Regions from separate parts of the Lysobacter sp. 05T417 genome, predicted to be linked through region 1. Evidence: riboswitches for the same ligand, from Rfam matches in the RefSeq annotation. Region 1 holds a riboswitch; the other holds the start of a gene.
What was found. A riboswitch is a leader RNA that binds a small molecule or an ion and turns the genes downstream of it on or off. The one in region 1 is predicted to bind cobalamin.
Positions count from the first base shown of each region.

Region 1 (12,063 bases):
ACCTCGCCCACGCGCTTCATGCCGATGCCGCGGCGTGCTTCGTCGGGCAGGTCGCGCAGCCACTGGTAGAAGTCCGGCGAGCCGAGATAGAAGGCGCCGTGCAGGAATTCGCCTTCACGCTCCACGCGTGACCGGTCGGCGTCGCTGGCATCGCCGTCGGCGATGCGCTGCATCAGTTCACGGTCGTCCACGACCTTGCGCGCGATCACGCCGACTTCGACCAGGCGGCGGAAACCTTCGTTGATCATCTCGCTGCAGCCGTACAGGCCCTGCGAGAACGGCGCCAGCGCGAGGTCGTCGGCGTGTGGCGAGGCGAGCGCGCGCAGCACGGCGTGGTAGGCAGGATTGTCGGTGTGGCGCAGCACCAGCGCATGGCACAGGGCGTCGGCGAGTGCGCCGATGCCGATCTGCAGCGTGCCGCCGTCGCGCACGAGGGTGCTGGCGTGGAAGCCGATCGCATAGTCGACATCGGCCACCGGTTGCCGCGGCAGGCCAAAGAGTTTCGGGAACGGGCCGGGCGGCTGCACGATGGCATCGAAGAAACCGGCGTCCACTTCGGCGCCGCCGCCGAGCCAGGGCAGCTCGGGGTCGACCTCGGCGATCAGCAGCGGCCGCGGCAGGCCGCGCGCGACGATCGCGTCGATGGCGTCGAAGGTGAGGTCGGTGTTGCACGACAGCGACACACGCGAGCCGTCGGCCGAGCGCGCGACCTTCTGCACGATGGCATTGACGCCGCGGTCGGCCAGGGCGCGGGCGACGTGGGTGTAGTTGAGGCTGGCGTAGCGCCGTTGCACCTGGGTCGAACCGAGCATCGCGCCGGACTGCAGGTAGAACTCCTCGACCTCCATGTGCGCCGGCAGCGCATTGCGCTTGAGCGCCTGCACATAGGCCAGGCGCGGGAAGTCGCCGCCGAAGTGGCGCTGCGCGAATGGCTTGATGAAACGCGCCTCCAGGCCCTTGCCGCCTCCGGGGGGATCGAGCGAAAGCGCGGTGTACAGATGCAGGGGCCGGGACGGATCGCGTTCAATGCGCGCGTACAGCGCGTTGAGCAGGCGGTGCGGCTTTCCCAGTCCGAGCGGGGCGCCGACGTGCAGCGGGCCGCTGCGCTGGCTGAGCAGGTACTCGACGGCGGCGTCGAGCGAGTCGAGCAGGACGGGGGCGGGGCGTTCATTCATGGCGACAGCCTAGGCGCTGCATGTGTAGGCATCGCCAAGAAGCGTTCAAGGTGCGTCGACGACCCGGATCGAATCGACCTGGCGGACCCAGCGTGCGGGACGCGATTCGCCCGGTGCGACCAGTCGCCACGGGCCGTCTTCGCCGGCATGCGCGGCCGCAACCGCGGCCAGCAGTACGCAAGACAGGAACAGCTTCATGCGCGCGATCTCCCGGCGGCCATTCGGGCCAGCTGCGAGCCTGCCAGCATGACGATGATGAACACAACCGGCTCCAGCGAGCCGTGGGCGAGGTTGGCCAGTGCCGGGCCGGGGCAGTAGCCGGCGATGCCCCAGCCGATGCCGAACAGGCCGCTGCCAATCAGCAGCCGGCGATCGATCGTCGGCGCCGGTGGTGCCGGCAGCGGGGCGCCCGACAACGTGCGACCGCGGCGCCGCGTCCAGGCGAAACCAGGCAGCGCGACAGCGAGTGCGCCGCCCATCACCAGCGCCAGCGACGGGTCCCAGTGCCCGGCCACATCGAGGAAGTTGAGCACCTTGTCCGGGTTCGTCATGCCCGATACCGCCAGGCCCAGGCCGAACAGCGCGCCGGCGATGGCGCCGTGCACGATCGCCTTCATGCGATGCCGCCGATCAGATGGCGCACGACATACACGGTGGCGAACCCGGTGCCCATGAATACCAGCACGGCGAGCAGCGAACGCGTGGACAGTCGCGCCAGTCCGCAGATGCCGTGGCCGCTGGTGCAGCCGTTGCCCAGGCGTGTGCCGAAACCGACCAGCAGGCCGCCGGCAATCAGCCAAGGCAGGGGGAAATCGTGGCGGCCCGGCGTGCCCGACCAGGCGAACCACGCGCCCGCGGCGACCACCAGCGCGATGAGAAACGCCCACCGCCAGTCGCGTCCCGGGTCGCCAGCGACCGCGCTGTTGACGATGCCGCTGATGCCGGCGATGCGGCCGAGCGAAAGCAGCAGCCAGGTGGCGGCGAGGCCGATCAGCGCACCGCCGATCAGGGAGGAAACCGGGGTGAACTGCGTGGGCATCAGAACTGGTCCAGGGGAATCTTGAGGTAGCGCACGCCGTTGTCTTCCGGCGCCGGCAGCGCGCCGGCGCGGATGTTGGCCTGCACCGCGGGCAGGATCAGCGCGGGCATCGCCAGCGTCGCGTCGCGTGCCTCGCGCAGGGCGACGAACGCATCCTCCTGCGTGCCATCGCGAACATGGATGTTGTCGCGCTTCTGCGCGCCGATGGTGGTTTCGCAGGCCACCTCGCGGCCACCCGGGCCATAGTCGTGGCAGACGAACACGCGGGTGTCGTCGGGCAGGGTGTGGAACAGATGCCGGATCGAACGGAACAGCGTGCGCGCATCGCCGCCGGGAAAATCGCATCGCGCCGTGCCGGCATCGGGCATGAACAGCGAATCACCGGTGAACAGCGCATCGCCGATGAGATAGGCATTGCTGTCGCAGGTATGGCCGGGCACCGCGGTCACGCGCGCCTCGAGCGCGCCGACGCCGAACAGCTCGCCATCGACGAACAGATGGTCGAACTGCGAGCCGTCGACCGGGAAATGCTCGCCCAGGTTGAAGATCGGGCGGAAGGTTTCCTGCACGGTGCAGATGCCTTCGCCGATCGCCAGCCGTGCCTGCGGCCACTGCGACTTGAGCCAGTGGCCGCTGCTGAGGTGGTCGGCGTGCGCGTGCGTCTCCAGGATCCACTGCACCTGCAGGTCGTGTTCGCGCACGTAGTCGAGCAGCTGTTGCGCCGCGGTGGTGGCGGTGCGCCCGGATTTGGCGTCGAAGTCCAGGACCGGGTCGATCATCGCCGCGGCACCGCCGGCGGGCTCGTGCACCACGTAGCTCCAGGTGTTGCTGTCGGCGTGGAAGAACGGCCGGACGTGCGGATTCATGGCCTGCCTCGCCTGCCTTGGACCGAGGCGGCAGTGTAGGCCGGCGCCGCTCCTAGCGCTTGCCCAGCGCTGCGTTCAGCGTCACCGCCAGTTCCGCGCCGGCCAGGCGAAGTTGCGCCTCGGCGACCGGGCGCCAGGCCTGCAGGTAGTCCGGGCCCAGCTTCGCGTTGGCCGGATAGAAGCCGGGGCGCCGGACGATCGCGCAGGACGCCTCCGCCCAGGCCACCGATTGCGGCGGCAACGCCTTGCCGGGCGCGAGCGTGGCCGCGGGCATCGCGCGCAGGCGCTGCAGGTAGGCCGGTTCGTCCAGGCCGGTGGCCTTCAACATGCCGCTGTCCCACAGTGAATGCAGGTTGCTGCCACCGCCGGTCGGCGTGGCCTGGTCGAGGTTCAGCTGGAAATCGTTGCCACCCTTGTCGTGGCCGTAGCCGGCGTGCAGCGGCTGGTGGACGTCGCCGACGAAATGGACGACGAACTTCAGCGCCTGCAGACGTTCGGCATGCGGCCGCTTGCGGTCGGCGAGGATCCCTGCCTGTACGCGGATCGCCTCGATCACGCAATCGCCGTTGCGGCAGTGACGCTCGGGCTGGTAGACGCAGCCGTCCTCGGCCATGTTGACGTAGTGCCACTTGCTGGTGCGCTTGCCCAGTTCGGGATCGTGGTCGCGCAGCTCGTCGGCCCAGCTGGCGATGCCGGCCAGGGTCGGTTCGGGCTCGTCGGCCAGCAACTGCGCGACGGCCGCGCGCGAGGCCGGGGTCAGGTCGTCCCAGGCCAGGTCGGCAACCAGGCGATGGCCCAGGCGCCCCCATGCGGCGGCGGGGGCGGGAAGGAGGCCAAGAACAAGCAGGCAGGCAATGAGGGTTCTGATCATGGCGCGCACTTTAGCCGACCGGCGATGACAGTCCTTTGCGCGGCCGGGTGTTCTTGGAGCCTTCAGAACTTCACGACGTAGGCCGCGCCGTAAACCAGCGGGTCGATCGCCACAGTCCCCAGGCTGGCGCCACTGAGTGAGGCATCCGTGTCGATGTCGATCCAGCGCGCATCGATGCGGATCGCGCCGCGCTGCCCGACCGCGAAGTCGACGCCGGCATGCGCGGCAAGGCCCCAGGAGTCGTCGAGCTTGAGCTTGCCGCCGGCGAGCGCGCCCTGCGTGTCCTCGCTGAAGAACGTCGTGTAGTTGATGCCTGCGCCGACGAACGGCGAGACGCGGCCCTGGCCGTTGAAGTGGTACTGCAGCGAGACCGTCGGCGGCAGCTGCCTGGTGCTGCCGACCTTGCCCAGCCCGGCGATGTTGATGTCGTGCTCGAACGGCAATGCGGCCAGGACCTCGATGCCGAGGTTGTCGCGCACAAAGTACTCGAAGGTCACGGACGGCTTGACGTCACTGTCGACCGACACGTCGAGCGTGCCACCGGCGAGGCGACCGTTGTAGGACCTGGGGTCGACGGCGTGGACGCCGAAGCCGAGGGTCCAGTCGCCGGCGGACTGGGCAAGGGCGGGCAGGGCGGCGGCGCCAAGGGCAACCGCCAGGGCGCAGGACAGCAGGGGCTTTTGCATGGGGGGAGAGCCTCGTGGGATGAGGTCTCCAGTGTCGGAAGGGTCCGCCGGACGCGCTTGATCATGATCAAACCAGCGGGCCGGGCGACCGTTGCCTCCCCTTCATCCCGGCCCGAAGTGGCTGCCTGTTAGAATGGGCGTTCCCCGTCCATCTGCCGCGCCGGGCGCGGCCGCAGGAGTTTGCTAGCTATGACCATCAAGGTTGGTATCAACGGCTTCGGCCGCATCGGGCGCAACGTGCTTCGCTCGGCCGTGCAGAACTTCAATGGCGAGATCGAGATCGTCGCCATCAACGACCTGCTGGAGCCGGACTACCTGGCCTACATGCTCAGCTACGACTCCGTGCACGGCCGCTTCAAGGGCGACGTGAAGGTCGAGGGCAACACCCTGCTGGTCAACGGCAAGAAGATCCGCCTGACCCAGGAGCGCGATCCGGCGAACCTGAAGTGGGACGAAGTCGGCGCCGACGTCGTCATCGAATCCACCGGCCTGTTCCTCGACAAGACCACCGCGCAGAAGCATCTCGATGCCGGCGCGAAGAAGGTCGTGCTGTCGGCCCCGTCGAAGGACGACACGCCGATGTTCGTCTACGGCGTGAACCACACCAAGTACAACGGCGAAGCGATCGTCTCCAACGCTTCGTGCACGACCAACTGCCTGGCGCCGATCGCCAAGGTGATCAACGACAAGTGGGGCATCAAGCGCGGCCTGATGACCACCGTGCACGCCGCCACCGCGACGCAGAAGACCGTCGACGGTCCGTCCAACAAGGACTGGCGCGGTGGCCGCGGCATCCTCGAGAACATCATTCCGTCCAGCACCGGCGCGGCCAAGGCCGTGGGCGTGGTGATCCCGGAGCTCAACAAGAAGCTCACCGGCATGGCCTTCCGCGTGCCGACCTCGGACGTGTCGGTCGTCGACCTGACGGTCGAGCTCGACAAGCCGGCAACCTACGCCGAGATCTGCGCGGAAATGAAGGCGCAGTCGGAAGGCGCGCTCAAGGGCATCCTGGGCTACACCGAAGACAAGGTCGTCGCCACCGATTTCCGCGGCGACACGCGCACTTCGATCTTCGATGCCGAGGCCGGCATCGCGCTGGACAGCACGTTCGTCAAGCTGGTCAGCTGGTACGACAACGAGTGGGGCTACTCGAACAAGTGCCTCGAGATGGTCAAGGTTGTCGCCGGCAAGTAAGCCGCGTACCTGGGCATCACGGAAGAGGCCGGCACTTGCCGGCCTTTTTCGTGGCCGCCGGCGGGCAATGTCGAAACGACCTTGATTTCAGCCGCCAGGCCCCCAACTCGAAGACCAATGAATGATCTTCCACCGCTTGATGAGCAGCAGCTGGCGACCCTGGTGGACCGCTTCTACGAGCAGGTCCGGCAACACCCGCAGCTGGGTCCGGTGTTCAACGCTGCCATCGACGACTGGCCCGAGCACAAGCGCCTGCTGACCGCGTTCTGGTCGTCGGTGCTGCTGGGCACCCGCAGCTACCGCGGCCAGCCGATGGCTGCGCATCGACCGCATCCCATACGTCCCGAGCATTTCGACCTGTGGCTGGCGCTGTGGCGCCAGACCGCCGAAGCCGTGCTTGCTCCCGGTCACGCTGCCGTTGCCTGCGAACACGCCGAGAAGATCGGCTACAGCCTTCGCTACGGCCTCGGCCTGCAGGAACGCAAGGGCGCGATCGCGCTCGGCGTACCGATTGCCGGAAACGACTAACCGAACTTCTGCATCTTCGGCCACGCCTGCGCCCACGGAACGCGCAGGTTGCGACAGACGAAGATGTCCGGATGCTCTTCGGTCTCTTCGTTCGGCACGCCGTAACTATTGCGGACACGACCGGCCAGCACGCAATCGGCCGGCGTGTCTGCGATGTCTTCCGGCGAGTCGCCGAGCACGATCACGGTCGTCGGCGGCGTCGACCCGTAACCCTTGTACCAGTAGGAATTGACCGGGCTGATCGCCACCGGCAGGCCCCACTTCGGCCCGTACAGATTGATCGCGCCGGCCTCGCCGTAATTGTTGGTGAACACCGCCGTGTGCGCGCGCTCGGCCGCCGGCAATGCGTTGTAGATGCGCGCGACTTCGACGACCAGCTCCGGCCAGCCGATCTGCTCGGCGAAGTTGTCGTGTGCGGCGCGACTGATGCGCCAACCCATCGAGTTCACCGGGGAAAACTGCAAGCCAATCAGCCCGCTGGCCATCGCCATCAGCACCACCCACACGGTCAGGAGCGCGGTTCCCGTGAAGGCGTAGCCGGCACGCAGGGGGCCTTGCCGGTGCAGGAACTGTTCGATGGCGACGCAGCCTGCCGCCAGCAGCATCGGATAGGCCGGTGCCAGGTAGTAAGCGCGGCCTTGGACGAGCGCGAACAGCAGCAGGGGCACCGCGTACATCCACGCGACCACCGCGTAGCGCCGGCCGGCCTTCGACAGGATCAACCAGGCCAGGCCCGCCAGCCAGACCGGCAGCGCCATCAGGCCGGCGTTGCCGTATAGCTGTTCGATCAGGAAGTCGCGGGTGCGGCCGATGCGCACGTCGCGGGCATGGATGCTCTGCAGGAAGTCCAGCGAGATGAAACCGTGCTGCCATTGCCACAGCGCATTGGGCAGGAACAGCAACAGCGACACTGCCGCGCCGATCCACAACCAGCGGCTGCGCAGGTGCGCGCGCAACGGCGTCGCCACCGTCGCGACCACGATGCCGGCGACGAAGAACACCATCGTGTACTTGGTCAGCATGCCTAGACCGATGACGGCGCCGATCGCGAGCCACCAGCGCGGATTGCCGCTGTTGACCAGGCGCAGCACCAGCCAGGCCAGCAGTACCCACCACAGATAGTCGATGCTGACGTACTGCATCAGGCCGCCGGCGACCATCGAGAACGGCGTCAGTGCGGTGAACAGTGCCGCCACGATCTGCGTGGCGCGCGTGCCGCCCATCTCGCGCGCGATCAGGCCGGCAAGAACGGCGGCGATGCTGTGCGCCAGCGCCGCGAACATGCGGAAGCCAGTCAGGGAATCGCCGAACAGCTCCAGCGATATCCGTGCAAGCGCCGGCGTCAGCGGCGGGTAGGCGACGTAGCCCCAGGCCAGGCTGCGCGCGTCGTCGAGCAATGCCAGCTCGTCACGATGGAAGCCGTAGTGCTGGTTGCTGTAGAGCCGCAGGACGAACAGCGCGATCGCGATCAGGGCCAGCCAGAGGACGTGGCTGCGGGGCAGACGCATGGGCATGGCAGGGCGATTCCCGTCAGGATGACGGCTATTTAGTCCTGCGCCCGGCCAGGATGCAACGGAGGCCGCCCGCCCGGTGTTGCCGGACGGGCGGCTCCGCCGTCAGGCCGCGGCGAGGGCCAGGCGCAACTCCCGTGTGGCCTGCACCATCGCGCTCAGCGCCCGGCGTACCTCCGGCCAGCCGCGCGTCTTCAGGCCGCAGTCCGGATTGACCCAGAGCTGGGCGGCGGGGATCACCGCCAGGGCCTTGTCCAGCAGTTCGCCGATCTCCTGCGGCGACGGCACGCGTGGGGCATGGATGTCGTAGACGCCCGGGTCGATGCCGTTGGGATAGCGGAAGCGCGCGAAGGCATCGAGCAGTTCCATCCGCGAACGCGAGGTCTCGATCGAGATCACGTCGGCATCGAGCGCGGCGACCGCGTCGATGATGTCGTTGAACTCGGCGTAGCACATGTGGGTGTGGATCTGCGTGGTGTCGGCGACGCCGCCGGCAGCGAGCCGGAACGCATCCACCGCCCATTCCAGGTAGTGCGGCCAGTCCTGGCGACGCAGCGGCAGGCCTTCGCGCAGGGCCGGCTCGTCGACCTGGATGATCGCGATGCCCGCCGCTTCCAGGTCATGGACTTCGTCGCGCAGGGCCAGGGCGATCTGCCGGCAGGTTTCGGCGCGCGGCTGGTCGTCGCGAACGAACGACCACTGCAGGATGGTCACCGGCCCGGTCAGCATGCCCTTGACCGGAAACTGCGTGCGCGACTGGGCATAGGCGGTCCACTCCACCGTCATCGCGCGCGGCCGGCTGACATCGCCGAACAGCACCGGCGGTTTCACGCAGCGCGATCCGTAGCTCTGCACCCAGCCGTGCGAGGTGAAGGCGAAGCCATCGAGCTGCTCGCCGAAGTACTCGACCATGTCGTTGCGTTCGAACTCGCCGTGCACCAGCACGTCCAGGCCGATGGCCTCCTGCTCGCGCAGGCAGTTGTCGATCTCGCGCTCGAGGAACTGGCGGTAGCCGGCGCTGTCGAGCTGGCCCGACTTATGGTCGGCGCGGGCTTTGCGCACCAGCGACAGTTGCGGGAACGAACCGATCGTCGTGGTCGGCAGCTGCGGCAGCGACAGGCGCTGCTGCTGAAGCTGCGCGCGTTGCGGGTAGGGCGAGGCGCGCCGGCTCATTGCGGGATCGAGCGCGGTCATGCGGGCGCGGACACCGGCATCGCGCAGTTGCGGTTCGCTGCGATGCGCGGTGCGCGCTGCCTGTGCCGTTGCAATGGCGGTCGCTGCGTCCGTGTGGCCGGCAAGGGCGTCGGCGACCAGGCGCAGTTCTTCCAGTTTCTGCCGGGCGAAGGCCATGCCACCGCGCAGCAACGGTGGCAGCTTGCGCTCGAGCTGCAGATCGATCGGCACGTGCAACAGCGAGCACGATGGCGCCAGCCAGCGCACGCGTGCACCGCCGCTCCGTGCCTGCGCCGATGCCGCATCCAGATCGGCGCGCCACACATTGCGGCCGTCGACCACGCCCAGGCTGAGCGCGATTTGCTCCGGCAATGCGGCCAGTGCGCGTTCGAGCTGCGCGGGCGCGCGGACCAGATCGAGATGCAGCGCCTGCACCGGCAGCGAGGCGACCAGCGGCAGGTTGTCGCCGAGGTCGCCGAAGTAGGTGGCGAGCAGGATCTGCGGCACGTCGGCTGCGGCCAGCGCTGCAAAGGCGCGACGGTAGGCTTCCCGGTCGGCCTCGCCCAGGTCCAGCACCAGGCAGGGCTCATCGATCTGCACCCACGATGCCCCGGCTGCCTTCAACTGCTGCAGCAGCTGCACGTAGGCAGGCAGCAACGCATCGAGCAGGTCCAGCGGGCAGCCGCCATCGACGCGCTTGCCGAGCTTGAGGAACGACACCGGGCCGAGCAGGACGGGACGCGCCTGCAGCCCGAGGGCCTGGGCTTCGCGCAGCTCGGCCAGTGGCTTGTCGCTGCGGAGGCGGAACGCCTGATCCGCTTCGAACTGCGGCACCAGGTAGTGATAGTTGCTGTCGAACCACTTGGTCATCTCCAGCGCGTGGAGATCGTGATTGCCGTCCTGCAGGCCGCGGGCGAGGGCGAAGTAGCCGGCCAGCGGGTCGGCCTCGAACACGCCGCGGTGCGAGGCCGGTATCGCATCGAACGCAATGGCCGTGTCGAGTACGTGGTCGTACAGGGAGAAGTCGTTGCACGGCACGACGTCTACGCCGGCCTCGCGCGCCAGTTGCCAGTGGCGGGCACGCAGATCGCGTGCGGTTTCGTGGAGGCTGCTGGCGGGCGTCTGGCCTTTCCAGAACGTTTCGAGGGCTTGCTTGAGCTCGCGTCGCGCGCCGATGCGCGGGAAGCCGAGATGGGTTACCTGGATCATGGTGATGTACCTGCGATGCGTTATGCATGACGCAGGGCAACGAAGGAGGGCACGGCCGCGCGCCGACGCCACGGACGGCGCCGGAAGAGACCTGCCTTCGACCTTCGCCCCCGCGGGCGAACCGGCCACGCGGCATGTGCCGTGTGGTCCGGGGTCGGACGGAGGGCGGACCCTCCGGTCATGGCAGGTCTTCGGGCTCGTGGGCGCGAGGACGGGACCACCGCGCCAGTGCATCGACGCATCCGCCTCACCTACTGGCCATCGCTTCCCGGGCAGGGCCCAGTGCATGGATGGCGGTCGTTCCCATATACCGCTGCGGGGCAGCTCCGGAATTGGACTGGGTCCGTACCGGATTCCCTCTGGCGCCGCCGGTTGCCCGGCGGTACTTGTCACATCGCTCCATCTTTATGAAGCGATGATCACCACGACGCCGCTACGTTAGCCCTGCGCGGTGCGGGCGTCAACGCGTGCGGTGATGGCGTCATGCGGTCATGCGTTCATGCGGTTCATGCCGCCAGCGCCGGCACCGGCGTCGGCTGGCCATGCGCATCCAGCGCGACCATGGTGAAGCGCCCGCGCGTGGCCAGCCGGGTATCTCCGGTCATCAGGTCTTCGCGGTACATGTCGACCTCGACCTGCAGTGAACTGCGGCCGGTGCCGACCACGCGCGCGACCAGCTCGACCAGCGCGCCCTTGGGCACCGCGACGTGGAAATCGATCTGCTCCGAGCGCGCGGTGACTACGGTGCTGCGCGCATAGCGCGAAGCTGCGACGAAGGCGGCCTTGTCCATCCATGCCAGCGCCTGGCCGCCAAACAGCGTGCCGAGGTGATTGGTGTGGTCGGGGAACACTATTTCGGTCATGCGCGCTTCGATCGGCGGCGAGGCGACGGTGCCATCAGAACGCGGCATCGAAGGCGACCTCGCCCTGCACGCCAACCTGGTACGCCGAGACGCGGCGCTCGAAGAAGTTGGTCACTTCCTGCACGTCCTGCAGGTCCATGAAGGCGAACGGATTGGTCGCGCCGAAATGGCGCGGCATGCCCAGCTGCGCCAGGCGCTGGTCGGCGCAGTACTGCAGGTACTGGCGCATGTCCTTCGGCGACAGGCCGGCGACGCCACCGGACAGCACGTCCTGGGCGAACTGCATCTCGCACTCCACCGCCTCTTCCAGCATCTGCACGACCTGGCGCTGCAGTGCGTCGTCGAAGAGTTCCGGCTGCTCGCTGCGTGCGGTGCGGATCACCTCGAAGGCGAACGCCATGTGGCAGCTTTCGTCACGGAACACCCAGTTGGTGCCCGCGGCCAGGCCATGCAGCAGGCCGCGCGAGCGCAGGTAGTAGACGTAGGCAAAGGCGGCAAAGAAGAACAGGCCCTCGATGCAGCAGGCGAAGCAGATCAGGTTGAGCAGGAACTGGCGGCGCTGCTGCGTCGTCTCGATGCGGCGGATGTCCTGGATCGAATCGATCCACTTGAAGCAGAACTCGGCCTTGGCGCGGATCGAGGGGATGTTCTGCACCGCGTCGAAGGCTTTCGCGCGTGCGACCGGGTCGGGCAGGTAGGTGTCGAGCAGGGTCAGGTAGAACTGCACGTGCAGTGCTTCCTCGTAAAGCTGCCGCGACAGGTACATGCGCGCCTCGGGCGCGTTGATGTGCTGGTAGAGGTTCAGCACCAGGTTGTTGGCGACGATGCTGTCGCCGGTGGCGAAGAACGCCACCAGCCGCTCGATCAGGTGGCGTTCGGCCGGCCCCAGCTTGTGCTTGAGGTCGTTGACGTCGAGCGAGAAGTCGACCTCCTCGACGGTCCAGGTGT
Region 1 covers NZ_JBFTLK010000006.1:61,680-73,742, forward strand. The annotation lists gene AC1DER_RS12275 (acetyl-CoA hydrolase/transferase C-terminal domain-containing protein) at 1-1,175, opposite strand, end outside; gene AC1DER_RS12280 (hypothetical protein) at 1,221-1,373, opposite strand; gene AC1DER_RS12285 (DUF6691 family protein) at 1,370-1,792, opposite strand; gene AC1DER_RS12290 (YeeE/YedE family protein) at 1,789-2,214, opposite strand; gene AC1DER_RS12295 (MBL fold metallo-hydrolase) at 2,214-3,080, opposite strand; gene AC1DER_RS12300 (S1/P1 nuclease) at 3,133-3,951, opposite strand; gene AC1DER_RS12305 (OmpW/AlkL family protein) at 4,014-4,637, opposite strand; gene gap (type I glyceraldehyde-3-phosphate dehydrogenase) at 4,827-5,831, shown strand; gene AC1DER_RS12315 (group III truncated hemoglobin) at 5,949-6,359, shown strand; gene AC1DER_RS12320 (glycosyltransferase family 39 protein) at 6,356-7,867, opposite strand; gene metE (5-methyltetrahydropteroyltriglutamate--homocysteine S-methyltransferase) at 7,976-10,252, opposite strand; cobalamin riboswitch at 10,436-10,638, opposite strand; gene AC1DER_RS12330 (acyl-CoA thioesterase) at 10,759-11,163, opposite strand; gene AC1DER_RS12335 (ribonucleotide-diphosphate reductase subunit beta) at 11,150-12,063, opposite strand, start outside.

Region 2 (12,063 bases), on a different contig from region 1:
CCATCGCAAGGTCCTGCTCAACGTCTTCGAAGCCCTGGGCCTGGATCCCGATACAAAGACACCCGGTCGCGAGGTTGTCGGCCACATCGGCAAGTCGCTGGTCGAGGCGATGACCATGGCGCGCAAGAACGGCACCCCCACCGCGGCCGAACTGGTGGCGACCGAATGCGTGGTGCTGGCCGAAACCAAGGATCACCACAACTGGGAGCTGATCGGACAGATCGCCGAACACACCACCGGCAACCTGGCGAGCGTGCTCAAGCAGGCATACGAGGCCGTGGAGAAAGACGAAGACCACCACCTGTATCACACCAAGGGCTGGAGCCGGGAGTTGTGGCTGCAGTCGCTCGGCATCCCCGCGGTGCTGCCGCCGCCGGAAGAGGTCAAGCAGGTCGAGACCGCCATTGGCGCGGCGCGTGCCGAGAAGGCGCGCGAATCGATGCCGAAGAAGCACTGATTGGACCTCAAGAGCGGATACCCGTACTGGGCCGTCAACAGCGGCCTGATGCATGCATTTCCGCGCCTGCAGGCCGACACCCGTTGTGACGTGGCGATCATCGGTGGCGGCATCACCGCCGCCCTGATCGCCGATGCCCTGGTCGAGGACGGACACGAGGTGGTCGTCCTCGAGCAGCGCGACATCGGCTGGGGCAGCACCGCGGCAAGCACCGCGCTGCTGCAGTACGAGAGCGATGTGACCCTGGGCGACCTGGCCCGCCAGTACGGAATGGACGAAGCGCTCAAGTCGTACCGGGCCTGCGCCGAAACCATCGGCGGCCTGGAAGCATTGTCGCGCCGGATCCGCGATGTCGGCTTCCAGCGCGTGAAGAGCGTGTACTACGCCAGCCGTGCCTGGCACGCGCGAGCGCTTCGCGACGAGTTCGAACTTCGTGCCGGGCACGGGTTCGACGTCGAATGGCTCGGACCGGACGAACTGCAGGAGCGTCATGGCTTCCGCGCGCCGGCGGCGATAGTCAGCACGCCGGCAGCCAGCATCGACCCGTACCGGCTGACGCTTCGATTGTTCCGCGCGCTGCAGGGCGAGGGCGCGCAGGTATTCGATCGCACCTGCGTGGCAGCGGTCATCCCTTCCGCCCGCAAGGTCGAGCTGATCACCGCAGGCGGCCAGCGCGTTCGCGCCGGGCACGTCGTTATCGCCGCCGGCTACGCTTCCCAGAACTGGCTCAAGCGACGTTACGCCAGCAACCGCAGCAGCTATGCATTCATCTCGGACCCCTTCGATCCATCGGTGCTGGAGCCGCTCCGACGCACCGTCATGTGGGAAACCGCCAGACCGTATCTCTACCTGCGCACCACGCCCGACTACCGCGTGATCGTGGGCGGCGAGGACGACGCCGTCGACATCCCGGCCCGGCGGGACAGCCGGCTGGGCAAGAAGTCACGCAAGCTGTTGGAGAAACTCGCCGCCCTGCTTCCACATCTGCAGCCATTGATTCCTGCCTTCTCCTGGGCCGGCACCTTCGCCGAGACCAAGGACGGCCTGCCCTTCATGGGCCCGCATCCGCAATGGGGCACACGCGTCCTGTTCGCGATGGCCTACGGTGGAAACGGCATCACCTACTCGATGGTCGGTCGAGACCTGATCCGCGCCGCGATCAGGAAGAAACGTCATCCCCTGTCGCAACTGTTCTCGTTCGAGCGCATGCATTGACTCCCCACCCGGGCGGACGGCGCCACCCCGACGACAGCCACAAACCCGTCAGCGACAGCCAAAAAGAGGGACCCGGCATCCCGCCGGGCCCTTCCATCACATCAAACGCAGAAGCCGCCTCAGTTCATCGGCGCATAGCGCAGCGTCAGGAACCACTCGCGACCCGGCTGGTTGTAGAACGCCACCGTCTCGTAATCACGGTCGAACACGTTGGCCACCCGTGCCTGCAGCGTCAGATCGCGGGTAAGCGCGTACTCGGCGCGCAGATCGAGCGTGCCGTAGCCGCCGAGACGACGCGTGTTGGCGACATCGTCGTAGCGCGAACCTTCGCCCACCGCAGTCAGGCCAACACGGAAATCACCAAAAGCGCGATCGACATCCAGGCGAGCACTGTTCTTGGCGCGACGGGCCAGATCGTTGCCCTCATAGAACCCACGACGATTCTCGGTGTCGAGGAAACTGATTGCACCATTGATCGTCCAGTCCGCGATCGTCGTGTCGGCCGACAGCTCCGCACCCTGCATGCGCGCCTTCTCGACGTTGTTGGGAAGATTGATCGCCGCATCGAACGCGATCAGATCGTCGACGTCGGTGCTGAAGGTATCGAGGTGCACGTTGAAACCGTTACCCAGATAGGCCACGCCAAGCTCCCAGGTCTCCGAGTCTTCCGGGCGCAGGTTGGGGTTGCCGAAGAACGGGTAGTACAACTCGTTGAACGTCGGCGCCTTGAACGCACTGCCGTAGCCAGCAGTGACGCGCCAGCTGTCGGCGAACACCAGGCCCCATGCCGCGCCGCCGGTGGTGTGGCCACCGAACTGCTCGTTGTCGTCGTGGCGCACGCTGGCCTCCAGCGACTGCGCGCCGAACTTGCCCTGGTACTGCACGAAGGCTGCCTTGTTGTCGCGCTCGTCCTCGTCGTAGCGGGTGGTGCCCTCGACGCTGTCGTTGAGCCAGTCCAGGCCGACGCTGACGAGCTGGTTGGCGGCGAGGCCGAAGTCGCCCTGCAGCGTGGCGCTGTCACGGTTGGTGCTGAAGAAATCGAGGTAGGTGTCGCCGAGGAAGTTGTCGGACGAGTCGACGTTGCGGCCGGCGGTCAGGTGCACGTCGACGCGGTCGGACGGGTGCCAGCGCACCTTGCCGCCGATGACCTGCTGCACGGTTTCGGCGCGGTCGGTGAAGTCGCCGTCGAACTCGTTGTCGCCTTCGTTGCGCAGGGCATGGCCTTCCAGCGTCCACTGCTCGCCGAGGTTGATTCCACCGCGCAGCGACAGGGCGTCCTTCTCATAGCCGTCGCGGTCGGGCTGGGAGTCGAGGGCGATGAAGCAACCGGCGCCGTCGAACGTGGCCGGGTCGAAGAAGCCGTTGCAGGCGTTGATGCCGCCGGTGCGCGTGTGCTGGTAGTCGGCGCCGAACCAGCCACGGTCGTTGCCTCCGCCGAAGCCGACGCCATAGCCGAGGGTGTCGTTGCTGCCGCCGTCGAAGCGCACGCGCGGGGCGAATGCATGCTTGTCGCGGCGGGTGAACACCTGGATCACGCCGCCGATGGCGTCGGCGCCGTACAGGCTCGAGCGCGGGCCACGGACGATCTCGACGCGGTCGATCATCTCGATCGGCAGGTCCTGGAACGCGGTCAGGCCGGAGGTGGCCGAGCCGACGCGGATACCGTCGACAAGCACCAGCACGTGATCGGATTCGGCGCCGCGCAGGAACAGCGTGGTCAGCTTGCCGTCGCCGCCCTGGTTCGACATCGAGATGCCGGCGCGGCCGCGCAGCAGGTCGGGCAGCGAGCGCGCCTGGCTGGCGCGGATCTGTTCGGCGTCGATGACTTCCACCGGCGCCAGTGCGTCGTTGACGCTGACCGCGGTGCGGTTGGCGGTGACGATGACCTGGTCCAGGTCGGTGGCGCCGGCGGTGTCCTGCGCCTGGGCGAGCGCGGGCGCGGCGAACAGGCACGCGACAGCGAGGTGCACGGCCATCGACATCGGGGTACGCAATTGCATCGATATTTCTCCAACGCACGGCTCGTGCCGTGACGGGCAACTGGGGACGTCGCGAGGAGAGTGCACGGGGCTGCGGTGTGGGCGCACGGCGCCAACGTCGCCGCCGCGATGCCCTCCGCATCGCAACCAGGGGTGGGCCCGGCCGTACTGTCGTGTACAGGCGCGTGACCCTGCTTCCAGGCCGGTCTCCGGACTCGCGAGTGGAGGCATGTGCTCTCCGGCGCCGCGCCTTCCCGTGTCATGCACAGTGGCGGATGCAGCGCTTGTACTCGCTTACCGTTGCGGGGGCAGTGCCGGAATGATCCCTGCGGGGACGTCACCGGCTTCCCGTTTCAACCCGCCGGCAGACGCCGCCGGGTCACCTCGAAGCGGGCGCAGTCTACGCGATATGTTCCCCGCTGCCCAAATGTCCTCTCGTGATGCGGGGGCTTCGCATGGGCGGCGTCCGCCGGGCCGGGGATTGCTACGCCCGGCAGACGACATCCTGTCTCTATGCCGGGCGTGGGCCATCCATGGCCCACTGCTTCGCAATCCCCGACCCGGCGGACGCCGCTTCGGCAATTCGTTGCCCGGTCTTCGATTTGATGTCATCCCCGCGAAGGCGGGGAGGGACGTTGCCCTGCCTCAATCCCGCTCGGCGGGCTCGTCCAGCAGCGACGGCATCTCCATCGTCTCTTCGGCGATCTGGGTCGTGGTCACCGGTCCCGCCGGTGGGCGGTAGCGCGGTGGCGGCAGCAGGGCGATTGCGGCTTCGGTGGCGGCAATCAGCTCGGCGCGGCGTTCGTCGGAGACTTCCTGCCAATGGCAGTCCTGCAGCGCGCCCTCGATGGCGTACAGCAGGTTCAAGGTCGGTTTGAAGCCGGCGCGCTTGACCCGCATGAACGCCTCCACCGTGCCCACTCCGGCCAGGTCCTCGCGCGTGCGCAATCCCACCTGGCGCAGCCAGGCCGCGGACTTGGGCCCGATGTTGCGCATCTTGTCGGTGCTGTTTGCGGCGTTTTTTGCGGTATTCATGCCAGCGACTCCACGAAGGCCTGGGCAATCGCCTCCAGGCCGCGCTGGTCGTCGGCGTCGAAGCGGTCGAAGTGCGGGCTGTCCAGATCGAACACGCCGATCAGCTGGCCATCCCCCCCCACAAGTGGCACGACCAGTTCGGAGTTAGACGCAGAATCGCACGCAATGTGGCCAGGGAAGGCGTGGACGTCGGCGATCCGCTGGGTCTGGCGGGTGGTCGCGGCAGCCCCGCACACCCCCTTGTCGAGCGGAATCCGGATGCAGGCGGGCAAGCCCTGGAAGGGGCCGACCACCAGTTCGGTGCCGTCGTAGAGGTAGAAACCGACCCAGTTCAGGCCCGGCAGCGAGTTGTAGACCAGCGCCGAAAGGTTCGCGGCATTGGCGACACGGTCGCGCTCGCCATGCACGAGGGCGCGCGCCTGCTCGAGCAACTGTGCGTACTGTTCGGGCTTGGGCCCGCTTAGACTTTCGCTGGTGAACATAAGCGCCTCTTTCCCGCAGTCTACCAGCGTGCATGTCAGGCCCGGGTGCCGGCCATGAGCGACGCTACGTCCCATGAATGCGCGGGCTGGTTCATTACCGGCACCGATACCGGCATCGGCAAGTCCCTGGCCAGCGCGACCTTGCTGCACGCATTGCGCGGGCGCGGCCTGCGCGCGGTCGGGATGAAGCCGCTGGCGAGCGGCTGCGAGGTCACCTGCGATGGCCTGCGCAACGAGGATGCGTTGCTGCTGCAGGCGGCCAGTGCGCCGCGGCCGGACTACGACGACGTAAACCCCTATGCACTGTTGCAGCCGCTGGCGCCGGAACTGGCCGCCGCCGATGCCGGCGTGACGGTGCGACTGGAACCGATCCTCGATGCGCACGCGCGGCTGGCGGCGATGGCCGATGCCGTCGTCGTGGAAGGCGTGGGTGGCTGGGCTGCGCCGTTGTCGGCCACGCTCGACCAGGCCGACCTGGTGCGCGCGCTGAAACTGCCGGTGGTGATGGTCGTCGGCCTGCGCCTGGGTTGCATCAATCACGCGCGCCTGACTGCGCGTGCGATCGCTGCCGATGGTTTGCAGCTGGCCGGATGGATCGGCAACGACATCGATCCGCACATGGCGCGCGCGGACGACAACTTCACGCTGCTGCGGCAGCGCCTGCCGATACCTTGTTGGGGTCGCCTGCCATTCTGCGATCGGCCCGGGCCCGATCCCGCCGAACTGGCCCATTTGCTGGACCTGTCTGGCATCCAGCCTGGCATCCAGCCTGGAATCTGCTGAGCCGGCTTGTGCCTGATCCGGCGTGATTCCCCTCTGTGTGACTTCTGGGGGGTTGGCAGAAAACTCAGAATGCTAGACTGGGCGGTATAGGAATTAAACCAATCTGAGCATCATCGCTCGTACATGACGGAACCGGAGTCCTCCCCCATGGTCAAGAACCCGCGCTCGGTGGCACTGGCCGCCGCGTTGGCCCTCGCACTCTCCGCCTGTGGTGGCGGCAAGGATCAGGCACAGGGGGGCGGCATGCCTCCTCCGGAAGTCGGCGTAGTCAAGCTGCAGCCCGGCAACGTGCCGTTGCAGAAGGATCTTGTCGGTCGCCTCGCGCCGTTCCGCAGCGCCGACGTGCGCGCCCGCGTGCCGGGCGTGCTCAAGCAGCGCCTGTATGCCGAAGGCACCGACGTGAAGGCGGGGCAGGTGCTGTTTCAGATCGATCCCGACCAGCTGCAGGCATCGACCGGCCAGTCCCAGGCCGCGCTCGCGGCGGCGGAGGCGAGCTACGCCAACGCCAAGTCAGCCGCTGACCGCGCCCGTCGCCTTGCGCCGCAGAAGTTCGTCTCGCAATCCGACCTCGACAACGCCCTGGCCGCCGAGCGCAGCTCCGCAGCTGCAGTGAAGCAGGCCAAGGCCGCGCTCGCCGATGCCCGCATCAACCTGGGCTACGCCACCGTGCGCGCGCCGATCAGCGGCCGCGCCGGCAAGCAGCAGGTCACCGAAGGCGCACTGGTCGGCCAGGACACGGCGACGCTGCTGACCACCGTCGACCAGATCGATCCGCTGTATGTGAACTTCTCGGTCAGCGTCACCGAGCTCGAGCAGATCCGTCGCGCCCGCACCGGCGCCGGCACCGGCCAGGGCGAGGTCCAGATCGTCCTGCCCGACGGCAGCACCTACCAGCGCACCGGCACGATGGACTTCTCCGGCGACGTGGTCGATCCGGCCACCGGCGCGATCGCGATGCGCGCGCGCATCCCCAACCCGGACAAGAACCTGCTGCCCGGTACCTATGTGACGCTGAAGGCGACGCTCGGCGAGCAGGCCAATGCCTACCTCGTGCCGCAGGTCGGCCTGCTGCGCGACGCCAAGAGCGCCTACGTGCTCGTCGTCGGCGGCGACGGCAAGGTCGCGCGCAAGGACGTCGTTACCGATCGCCTGCAGGGCGACAGCTGGGTCGTGAGCACGGGCCTGGCCGCTGGCGACCAGGTCATCGTCTCCGGCATCCAGCGCGCAACGCCGGGCCAGCCGGCCAAGGCCGCACCGGTCGCCGCCGATGGCAAGCCCGACCAGGGCGCCAAGCCCGACGCCAAGCCTGCCGCCGAGGCGCAGGCAAACAAGGACTGACCCCCAGCCATGTCCAGATTCTTCATCAACCACCCGGTATTCGCCTGGGTCATCGCGATCCTGATTTCGCTATGCGGCGTGCTGGCGATCGCCAACCTCGGCGTCGAGTCGTACCCGAGCATCGCCCCGCCGCAGGTCACCGTGTCGGCGTCGTACCCGGGCGCGAGCGCCGAGACGGCTGAAGGCGCGGTCACCCAGGTGATCGAGCAGCAGCTGACCGGCATCGACAACCTCGTCTACTTCAACTCCTCGTCGAGTTCGAGCGGCGGTTCCAACATCACCCTGACGTTCGCACCGGGCACCGACCCGGACATCGCCCAGGTGCAGGTGCAGAACAAGGTCGCACTGGCAACGCCGCGACTGCCGACCGAAGTGAACCAGCAGGGCGTGGTGGTGGCCAAGGCCAACGCCGGCTTCCTGATGGTGGTGGCGCTGCGCGCCGACAGCGAGACCTACGACCGCGACAGCCTCAGCGACATCATCGGCTCGCGCGTGCTCGACCAGATCGCGCGCGTACCGGGCGTGGGCAGCACCCAGCTGTTCGGCAGCGAATACGCCATGAACATCTGGCTGAACCCGGACAAGCTGCGTGGCTTCGGCCTGTCGGCGACGCAGGTGCTGACCGCCGTGCGCGGCCAGAACGTGCAGTTCGCGGCCGGCAAGATCGGCGCCGATCCGGCTCCGGCCGGACAGGCGTTCACCGCGACGGTGTCGGCCGAGGGCCGCTTCAGCACGCCCGAGCAGTTCGGCAACATCATCCTGCGCACCAACACCGACGGCACCAGCGTGCGCCTGCGTGACGTGGCACGCATCGGCCTGGGCGCGACGTCCTACGGCTTCGACAGCCGCTGGGACGGCAAGCCGGCCGCCGGCTTCGCCATCCAGCTGGCGCCGGGCGCCAACGCGCTGGGCGTGGCCAAGGCAGTCTATGCGCGCATGGAGGAACTGCAGAGTACCTTCCCGCCGGGCGTGAACTGGTTCTCGCCGTACGACAGCTCGACCTTCGTCTCGGTCTCGATCAAGGAAGTGATCAAGACCCTGGGCGAAGCGATCGTGCTGGTGTTCCTGGTGATGCTGATCTTCCTGCAGAACTTCCGGGCGACGCTGATCCCGACGCTGGTGATCCCGATCGCACTGCTCGGCACGTTCCTGGGCATGTACTTCATCGGCTTCACGATCAACCAGCTCAGTCTGTTCGGCATGGTGCTGGCGATCGGCATCGTGGTCGACGACGCGATCGTGGTGATCGAGAACGTCGAACGCATCATGACCGAGGAGGGCCTGTCGCCGAAGGCGGCCACGCGCAAGTCGATGAGCCAGATCAGCGGCGCGGTCGTGGCGATCACCGTGGTGCTGGCGGCGGTGTTCATCCCGTCGGCGTTCCAGGGCGGTTCGGCCGGTGAAATCTACAAGCAGTTCGCCATCACCATCGCCATGGCGATGTTCTTCTCGGCGTTCCTGGCGCTGGGCTTCACCCCGGCGCTGTGCGCGACGCTGCTCAAGCCCACCGCCGACCACCACCGCGACAACTTCATCTTCCGAAACTTCAACAAGCTGTACGACAAGGTCAGCCGCACCTACATCGGCCATATCGGCGGCGCGATCAAGCACACACCGCGCTGGATGATGGTGTTCGGGCTGCTGGTGGTGCTGTGCGGCTTCCTGTTCACGCGCATGCCGGGCAGCTTCCTGCCGGAGGAAGACCAGGGCTATGCGATCGCCCTGATCGGCCTGCCGCCGGGCGCGTCGATCACGCGCACCAATACGGTGCTCGACCAGGTCCGCGAGACCATGCAGAAGCAGGAAGGCTTCGACGGCATCTTCCAAGTCTCGGGCTTCAGCTTCGTCGGCCAGGGCGAGAACGTCGGCATCGCCTTCATCCGCCTCAAGCCCTGGGACGAGCGCAAGGTCACCGCAAGCGAGTTCATCCAGAACGCCAACATGGCGCTGTATGGCATCCGCGACGCGCAGATCTTCGTGATCAACTTGCCCACGGTCAGCGGCCTGGGCCAGTTCGGCGGCTTCGACATGTACCTGCAGGACCGTAGTGGTAAGGGCCGGGAGGCGTTGGCCGAGGCGCGCAACACGCTGCTGGGCAAGGCCAACCAGAACCCGGCGCTGACCGCGGTGCGTCCCAACCAGCTCGAGGAGTCGCCGCAGCTCAAGCTCGACGTCGACCGCGTGCAGGCGCAGTCGATGGGCCTGTCGGTGTCGGACATCTACAACTCGATCCAGCTGATGCTGGCGCCGGTGTACGTCAACGACTTCGTCGACTCCGGCCGCGTCAAGCGCGTGACAATGCAGGCCGATGCGCCGTACCGCACCGGTCCGGGTTCGCTGGCGAACTTCTACACGCCCAGCCCCGACGGCGACGCCGACGACACCGATCCCAATGGCGCGATGATCCCGTTGTCGAACGTGGTCAAGAGCCACTGGATCACCGCCTCGCCGTCGCTGACCCGCTACAACGGTTACTCGGCGGTGGAGATCGTCGGTTCGCAGGCACCGGGCCACAGCTCGGGCGAGGCGATGAAGGAGATGCAGAACATCGTCGAGGAAGACCTGCCGGAAGGCTTCGGTTACGACTGGACCGGCCAGTCGTACCAGGAAATCCTCTCGGGCAACCAGGCGCCGGCGCTGCTGGCGCTGTCGATCCTGGTGGTGTTCCTGTGCCTGGCGGCGTTGTACGAAAGCTGGTCGGTGCCGGTGGCGGTGCTGCTGGTGGTGCCGCTGGGTGCGCTGGGTGCGGTGCTGTTCTCGCTGATGCGCGGCCTGCCCAACGACATCTACTTCAAGATCGGCCTGATCACGGTGATTGGCCTTGCCGCCAAGAACGCGATCCTGATCGTGGAGTTCGCGATCGAGCAGCGCCAGCATGGCAAGACGCTGCGCGAGGCCACGATCGAGGCGGCGCACCTGCGCCTGCGTCCGATCCTGATGACCTCGTTCGCCTTCATCATGGGCGTGTTCCCGCTGGCGATTTCCAGCGGCGCCGGCGCCAACTCGCGCCACGCGATCGGCACGGGCGTGATCGGCGGCATGATCTTCGCCACATTCCTGGGCCTGCTGCTGATCCCGGTGTTCTACGTCGCGGTCCGGCGCGTGCTGGGCGACAAGCTCGACGAGAAGCCGGTGCTGGTCCACGACGAAGACGAAGAACCGGTGCCGCGACCGGCGACCTGATCGCCGCTCGCGTCCGAACGCAAACAGCCCGCCATTCGGCGGGCTGTTTGTTTCCGGAGTCAGTCATTCGCGCGAAGGCTGGAATCCACGGACGTCGCCCCAGGCCGCGACGTCGTCCCAGGCCGCGCAAAAGAAAAAACCCGACAGCTTTCGCTGCCGGGCTTCCATACCACCGCCGGGAGGGGTTGGCGGGGAGAGAGAATAGAAATCAGTTGGCCTGGAGAGAGGCGCCTGTTTCGACTTGCTTGGACTTACTTGGCAGCCTTGCCGGCAGCCTTGAGGGTGTTGTCGACGCTGGTCTGCACCGAGGTCTGCACGCCCTTGGCGGCGGACTCGAACTGGGCCTTGGCCAGCTCGGTGATCGCACCGTGCGTCTTGAGCGAACGGCCGAAAACTTCCTGGCCGGTGCTGACGCTGCGCTCGAGATTCTCGCGGGCGACCTGCACGCCCTTCGGCAGCAGCGACTTGGCGCTGTCGAAATCGCGCACTTCGGCGGCTTCGCCGAGGAAGGCGAAGGTCGCGTTGACGCGCTCTTCGATCGCGGCAAGCTGCAGGCCGAACACGGCCTCGGCGTTGTCGAGGGCGAGGCGGTTCACCTGCGCGGCGGTCTCCGCGAACTGGCGCGTCGCGGCGGCAAATTGCTCGTTGAACGGCTGGTACATGGTTGACTCCGTTAGGTGGATCAATCCGGGGAGGGAGTTCGGATTGTGCGGTGCAGCATAATCCAGATTGTGTTGCAGTGCAACATGGCTGGAACGGAGGGTTCAGGCGGCGGTCAAAACCGTGGCGGGATGCCCGGACCGGCTGCCAGAATCCATCCACACCGCGGGCCGGAACTGGGGCCATAACTGGGGCCATAACTGGGGCCATAACTGGGGCCAGAACTGGGGCCAGAACCGCGTCACACGACCGACAGGGCCCTTCTGTCACGGTCTGAATGCGCCGGAACAAGGATGATGGGCCTCCAGGATGACCAAACGATGATCCCAGACCCCATGCCTGGAACCCCCCTGCCTGGTGCCGCCCTGCCTGGAGCCGCCCTGCCTGGAGCCGCCGTGACTGGAGGCGCTGTCCCCGGATCCCGCTTCCCGCGCCTGTTCCGGGCCGGTATCGGCCGTCTGGCCGTCCTCGCCGTGCTGGCCCTCCCGCTCGCGGCCGCTGCCCAGCAGCCAACCCAGCAGCCCACCGCGCAGCCCACCGCGCAGCCCACCACCCCGCAGCCGGCCCAGCCTGCCGATCTCCCCTGCGTCGGCCTGGTCCTGGGCGGCGGTGGCGCCCGCGGTTCGGCCCACGTCGGCGTCCTCAAGGTCCTGGAGCGCGAGCGCATCCCGGTGTGCAAGGTCGCCGGCACCAGCATGGGATCGATCGTGGGTGGCCTGTATGCGACCGGCTACACCCCGGCGGAAATGGAAACCCTGATCGAGACCATCGACTGGGCCGACATGTTCGTCGACGACCCGCCGCGCGCCGGCCAGCCGATGCGCCGCAAGGACGCCGACTTCCGCTACCTGCTCGACCTGGAGATCGGCTACGCCGAAGGCCGCGTGGTGCTGCCGGTCGGCATCGTGCAGGGGCAGAAGCTGTTGATGCT
Region 2 covers NZ_JBFTLK010000004.1:274,142-286,204, forward strand. The annotation lists gene AC1DER_RS09070 (ferritin-like domain-containing protein) at 1-457, shown strand, start outside; gene AC1DER_RS09075 (NAD(P)/FAD-dependent oxidoreductase) at 458-1,672, shown strand; gene btuB (TonB-dependent vitamin B12 receptor) at 1,792-3,672, opposite strand; cobalamin riboswitch at 3,835-4,053, opposite strand; gene AC1DER_RS09085 (TfoX/Sxy family protein) at 4,297-4,686, opposite strand; gene AC1DER_RS09090 (GAF domain-containing protein) at 4,683-5,168, opposite strand; gene bioD (dethiobiotin synthase) at 5,223-5,951, shown strand; gene AC1DER_RS09100 (efflux RND transporter periplasmic adaptor subunit) at 6,099-7,289, shown strand; gene AC1DER_RS09105 (multidrug efflux RND transporter permease subunit) at 7,299-10,472, shown strand; gene AC1DER_RS09110 (phasin family protein) at 10,724-11,134, opposite strand; gene AC1DER_RS09115 (patatin-like phospholipase family protein) at 11,528-12,063, shown strand, end outside.
Region 2: another riboswitch for cobalamin. It lies ahead of btuB (TonB-dependent vitamin B12 receptor); the one in region 1 lies ahead of metE (5-methyltetrahydropteroyltriglutamate--homocysteine S-methyltransferase).